2 linked regions of the Colwellia sp. M166 genome follow. The protein of the gene in region 2 interacts with the protein of the main gene of each other region in a pairwise test. Links are inferred from orthologs where the notes say so. Each region holds a gene or a part of one and is shown on either strand. Other genes may lie near its edges.

Region 1 (3,462 bases), 2.1 Mb from region 2 along the record:
AACTTTCGATAAATTAGTTAATTGATCAGATTTTATTCCTTAATCATATTAAACATAACTGCGCTGAGATGCTAGATAAGCTCAGTGCTAGCAAAGTTATATTAGCCCGCGATATTCATTTTTTAGACTCTGCAGATTAATAGCCAGTATATAAATAGCAAAAAGGCTTGTTAAAATTAACAAGCCTTTTGAGTAACAGACTAAAATAACTATTGCGCTAACGTGAACTCAGGATAAGCTTAATGAGCGCTGCGGGCGTTAGCCAATAGTGGTTTTAAGAAGCGTGCGGTATGCGACCCTTGATGTTCAGCCACCTGCTCTGGCGTGCCGGTCACCAATATTTCACCGCCACCTGAGCCACCTTCAGGACCTAAATCAATCACCCAATCAGCAGTTTTGATTACATCTAAGTTATGTTCAATCACGACGATGGTATTACCGTGATCACGTAAACGATGAATCACTTGCAGTAATTGCTTAATATCGTGAAAGTGTAAGCCGGTGGTGGGCTCATCAAGAATATAAAGTGTTTTACCGGTATCTCGTTTTGATAGCTCTTTGGATAACTTAACTCGTTGTGCTTCACCACCCGAGAGAGTCGTCGCAGATTGTCCCAACTTGATATAACTTAAACCTACATCCATTAAGGTTTGTAGTTTACGTTTTACCGCAGGAATAGGCGCGAAAAATTCTAGCGCATCTTCAATGGTCATATCCAAGACTTCGTGAATACTCTTACCTTTATATTTTACTTCTAAGGTTTCACGGTTATAACGTTTACTTTTACAGACATCACAAGGTACATAAACGTCAGGTAAAAAGTGCATTTCAACTTTTATTAAACCATCGCCTTGACAGGCTTCACAACGTCCGCCTTTGACATTAAAACTAAAGCGGCCAGGCTTATAGCCACGTGAACGCGATTCTTGTGTGGCGGCAAAAATGTCACGAATAGCGGTGAAAATTCCGGTATAAGTGGCTGGATTCGAACGTGGTGTTCTTCCAATGGGGCTTTGGTCGATATCGATAACTTTATCGAGTAAATCTAAACCGATAATTTCTTTGTGCGGCGCAGGCTCTTGCGTGGTTGCGCCGTTTAATTCGATATGGGCAAGTTTGTATAAGGTATCGTTGATCAGAGTTGATTTACCTGAGCCAGAAACACCGGTAACACAGGTCATTAAGCCATTTGGGATCACCAGATCGACATTTTTCAGATTATTACCGGTTGCGCCTTTAAGTTCGACAACATTTTTCTTATCAAAAGGTGTGCGAGTTTTTGGAATTTCAATACACTCTCTGCCTGATAGATACTGGCCGGTAAGTGAGTCTTCACAGGCTAGAATGTCATTTACATCACCTTCAGCGATAATATTACCGCCATGTACACCGGCACCAGGGCCAATATCGATAACATAATCAGCGGCGCGAATGGCGTCTTCGTCATGTTCAACCACGATAACGGTGTTACCTAAATCACGGAGATGGATCAGAGTTTCTAGTAAACGTTCGTTATCGCGCTGATGTAAACCGATAGAAGGTTCATCAAGTACGTACATGACACCGACTAAGCCGGCGCCAATTTGACTGGCTAAACGAATACGTTGTGCTTCACCACCTGATAACGTGCCTGCGGCGCGTGAGAGGTTGAGATAATTTAAGCCAACATTAACCAAGAAACCTAAACGGTCACACACTTCTTTCAGGATTTTTTCGGCAATTTGCGCTTTTTGCCCAGTCAGCTCCAAGCCTTGGAAGAATGCTAAGGCATCGGCGATGGCATATTCGGCAATTTCTGGTAATGGTGTATTGGCAATAAAAACATTGCGCGCTTCTAAGCGTAATCGACTACCGTTACAGTCTGGACAATGTTGGCTGTTGAGATATTTTGCTAATTCTTCGCGCACCGCATTAGATTCTGTTTCGCGGTAGCGGCGGTCCATGTTATTTAAAATGCCTTCAAATGGATGTTTGCGGATCACGACATCGCCGCGATCATTCATGTACTTAAATTCGATTTCTTGTTTGCCGCTGCCTTTTAAAATCAGTTGCTGCGTTTTTTCATCCAATTCATTGAATGGTAAATCTAAGGCAAATTGATAATGCTCAGCTAGGGCTTGTAACATTTGAAAATAATAGAAGTTTCTTTTATCCCAGCCACGAATAGCACCGCCAGCTAAACTTAATTCAGGATTAGAAATAACACGACTGGCGTCGAAATATTGTTGATTGCCTAAACCATCACAGGTTTGACAAGCACCGGCTGGATTGTTAAAAGAAAATAGTCTGGGCTCTAACTCTTGCATACTATAGCCACATTGAGGACAAGCAAAATTGGCAGAAAAAACTAACTCTTCTTTAGTGGGTTCATCCATAAATGCCACTTTCACGGTGCCAGATGTTAATGAAAGCGCAGTTTCGAATGACTCAGCAAGGCGTAATTGTATATCTTGACGGACTTTAATCCGGTCAACAACCACTTCTATTGTGTGCTTTTTATGTAACTCTAAGGTCGGAGGATCAGAAAGGTCACAAACCTCACCATCAATTCTTGCTCGAATGTAGCCTTGTGCGGCAAGGTTATCGAGTAACTTAACATGTTCACCTTTACGGTCTTGCAATACGGGTGCAAGCACCATCACTTTAGTGCCTTCTTCGAGCGCTAAAACTCTATCGACCATCTGAGAAATGGTTTGTGCGGCCAGCGGTAAATGATGGTCTGGACAACGAGGTTCACCAACGCGTGCATATAATAAACGTAAATAATCGTATATTTCGGTGATAGTACCAACGGTTGAACGTGGGTTGTGTGATGTTGATTTTTGCTCAATTGAAATCGCCGGAGATAAACCTTCAATGTGATCGACATCGGGTTTTTCCATTAATGATAAAAATTGGCGTGCGTATGCGGAAAGTGATTCAACGTAACGCCTTTGCCCTTCAGCATACAAGGTATCAAAGGCTAATGAAGACTTACCTGAGCCTGAGAGGCCGGTAATAACAACTAACTTGTCGCGAGGAATATCTACATTAATATTTTTTAAGTTATGGGTACGAGCACCCCTGACTTCAATTTTCTTCATAATGATATTGTGACCAGTTGAGCGTCAGGGAATTTCGATAGCAAATTTTTATATGCAAATTGCCTGACTGGATGTAAATTACCTTACGCTATATCAACACTTACCATATTCATTAGCACTAGAATATCCACCAGCAAAGGTAATTTTAAAAGCGAAATGTACTAAGTGTTGTTGCTAACAAGTAAATCAATGTATCGTTGAAATTAACGTGACATTATTTCATTTGCTATGACATCTACACATAAAGTTAGAACCGAGAATTATCGCATAGTTTTTAATCCGAATTCATCTTAAATCTCTGTTTTTGTTCATTAGGAGGCCGTGTTAAGATATGCCGGTTTTTCTAGCCAGATTTTCAGTTTAATTATTTCCAGTTTAA
Region 2 (3,062 bases):
CACTTTTTACTTTAAAGCTCATCACAATATGTTTCAGGTTTAGATTACTTGATTCCCAACAAGTAATTTTAATTCCTAATATGTATAAAGACTGGCGCCCCATACTCTAAACTTAGAGTAGTGACAAAGTATATTTAGTATTGTCACCATACTTCCCTAAGTTGTTTACATTCATTTAGGGTAATTACATTGGTGGAGAGCTTGTATGAGTGTTATTTGGAAAAACCATGCAGATCGCTTAATTGAACTAATTAACAGCAATAATGAAACCCATGCTCATTTATACCTAGAGCAGTTAATGCTTTTTCCTGTTGATATTCAAGATAAAATCATTAGTGATGTTAGCCGTTTAAAACATTGTAACTCCGACGAAGTCGCCGGAATTATTAATCGATATATGATGTTTGAAATAAAATAAATATCTAGCTTGTGCTAACACTTTTTAACGCTAGCGAATGTCATTAAGTGTTAGCTATACTTTGTAAAGTTAATTCCCTAGACTAGCTAACCAACTGTTGCTCACGTAGTTGTTTAATTTCATCGCGTACTGAAGCCGCTAGCTCAAATTCTAAATTTTGGGCATGATTAAACATCATGTTTTCTAATTCTTGTACCTTAGTATCAATCTCTTTCGTGGTTAGCAAATCATATTTACCTTCCGGCTCTGCCGCTTTTAATGCCGCTGCAGCCCGTGTTTTACCACCATCAAGATCCATCACATCAGCAATAATACGTTTAACGCCGCGTGGCGTAATATTATTATCAAGATTATATTGATGTTGTTTCTCACGACGACGGTCAGTTTCGTCAATCGCTTTACGCATTGAGCCGGTAATGCGTCCTGCATACAAAATTGCTCGTCCGTTTATATTACGCGCTGCTCGTCCTATGGTTTGAATAAGCGAGCGTTCTGAGCGTAAAAAACCTTCTTTATCGGCGTCCAGAATAGCAACTAAAGACACTTCTGGCATATCTAAACCTTCACGTAATAAGTTAATGCCAACCAGCACATCAAACTTGCCTAAACGAAAGTCACGAATAATTTCGACTCGTTCTACCGTATCAACGTCCGAATGTAAGTAGCGCGTTTTTACTTGGTGTTCATCTAAGTAATCGGTTAAATCTTCCGCCATTCGTTTGGTTAATGTCGTCGCTAATACGCGTTCATTAATTTTTACCCGTTTGCGAATTTCAGACAATAAATCATCAACTTGGGTTTCAACCGGACGAACTTCAATTTGCGGATCAAGTAAACCTGTAGGGCGAACAACCTGTTCAGCAATTTCACCCGCTGACTTTTCAATTTCATAATGGCTTGGCGTCGCAGATACATATATGGTTTGTGGCGATAAGGCTTCAAACTCTTCAAACTTCATCGGACGGTTATCAAGTGCAGAAGGTAATCTAAACCCGTACTCGACTAAGTTTTCTTTACGTGAACGGTCACCTTTGTACATAGCGCCAATTTGCGGCACAGTAACATGCGATTCATCAATAATTAACAAACCATCACTGGGTAAATAATCAAATAAGGTTGGTGGCGCTTCTCCAGCGCCTCGGCCTGATAAATAGCGAGAATAGTTTTCTATGCCTGAGCAATAGCCAAGTTCGGTCATCATTTCAATATCAAACTGTGTACGTTGGACTATTCGCTGTTCTTCTACTAATTTATTGTTTTCTTTTAATTGCGCGGATCTATCTTTTAATTCAATTTTTATATTTTCAACCGCAGCAAGGATTTTTTCTCTCGGTGTTGCATAGTGAGTTTTCGGGTAAACCGTGACTCGCGCGAGTGTACGCTCGACTTCACCCGTTAATGGGTCAAAAACACTAATCCGTTCAATTTCTTCATCGAATAGCTCAACACGTAAAGCCATACGATCAGATTCTGCTGGAAATATATCAATCACATCACCACGCACGCGGTAAGTCGCTCGCTGAAATGCCACGTCATTACGCGAATATTGTAGTTCAGCTAATCGTCTTAAAATGTCGCGTTGGTTAATAATGTCACCAACACTGATGTGCAACATCATTTTTAAATATGAATCCGGATCACCTAAACCGTAAATAGCAGAAACCGACGCGACAATAATAACGTCTCTGCGCTCTAATAATGACTTAGTAGCCGATAAACGCATTTGCTCTATGTGCTCGTTTACCGAGGCGTCTTTTTCAATAAAGGTATCCGTTGTTGGTACATAAGCTTCTGGCTGATAGTAGTCATAATATGAAACAAAGTATTCTACGGCGTTATTTGGAAAGAACTCTTTCATCTCACCATAAAGCTGCGCAGCCAAGGTTTTATTAGGTGCTAGCATCATAGTTGGGCGATTGAGCTTTTCAATAACATTGGCAATGGTATAAGTTTTACCTGAGCCGGTTACGCCTAATAATGTTTGATGCGCTAGTCCTGATTCAATACCGTCAAGCAATTGAGCAATTGCCGTAGGTTGATCACCACTGGGGATATAATCAGAATGTATTTTTAATGCTCTCATCAAACAACAACCTCTTCCGGTAGACGGTCTTTTTTACACTGTTTATCAAACAAGTTATATGAAATCATTGCCATTACAACATTGCCAAGTAAAGCGCCGATAAAAAATCCCTCTAAGCCAAACCATAAACTACCGACATAAGCCAAAGGTACATAGCAAACAAATAAACGAATAATGCTGAGCGTAAGCGCCACCATAGGTTTATGTAGGGCATTAAATGATGAGTTTGTTAAAATAATCACCCCTTGAAAACCATAGCCTAAAGGTAAAATCCAAATAAAAAGTTTAATAATATCAGCTACCGCCTGCTCTTTAGAAAATACTTGCGCAATAAACGGCGCAGCTAACACTAAGATAAGATAAATAAACACCTGCCAAACTAAAACAAATTTAATTGATGTTTTATAGCCTTCTTCAACACGCTTTATATTACCGGCACCTAAGTTTTGGCTAATAAAAGGTGGTAAGGTCATAGACAGCGCCAGTACCACTAAGCAAGCTATCGATTCAATTCTCGAACCCACACCAAATGCAGCAACCGCTGATGCGCCATAATTTGCC

The links.
Region 1: the proteins of uvrB (region 2) and uvrA interact in binary tests that used the Escherichia coli proteins (3 or more experiments, as listed by UniProt). The link is inferred for Colwellia sp. M166 from one-to-one orthologs.

Annotation. Positions count from the first base shown.
Region 1 is NZ_CP040755.1:2,203,646-2,207,107, reverse strand. The notes cover bases 40-3,438. They hold uvrA (excinuclease ABC subunit UvrA), read right to left. Parts: upstream 3,084-3,438; coding sequence 240-3,083; downstream 40-239. UniProt on the Escherichia coli protein: The UvrABC repair system catalyzes the recognition and processing of DNA lesions. UvrA is an ATPase and a DNA-binding protein. A damage recognition complex composed of 2 UvrA and 2 UvrB subunits scans DNA for abnormalities.
Region 2 is NZ_CP040755.1:4,295,152-4,298,213, reverse strand. The notes cover bases 2-3,000. They hold uvrB (excinuclease ABC subunit UvrB), read right to left. Parts: upstream 2,502-3,000; coding sequence 501-2,501; downstream 2-500. Other genes in these bases: FGD67_RS19425 (MATE family efflux transporter), read right to left, coding at 2,501-3,000; FGD67_RS19435 (hypothetical protein), read left to right, coding at 206-418. Also shown: more of FGD67_RS19425, read right to left, coding at 3,001-3,062. UniProt on the Escherichia coli protein: The UvrABC repair system catalyzes the recognition and processing of DNA lesions. A damage recognition complex composed of 2 UvrA and 2 UvrB subunits scans DNA for abnormalities.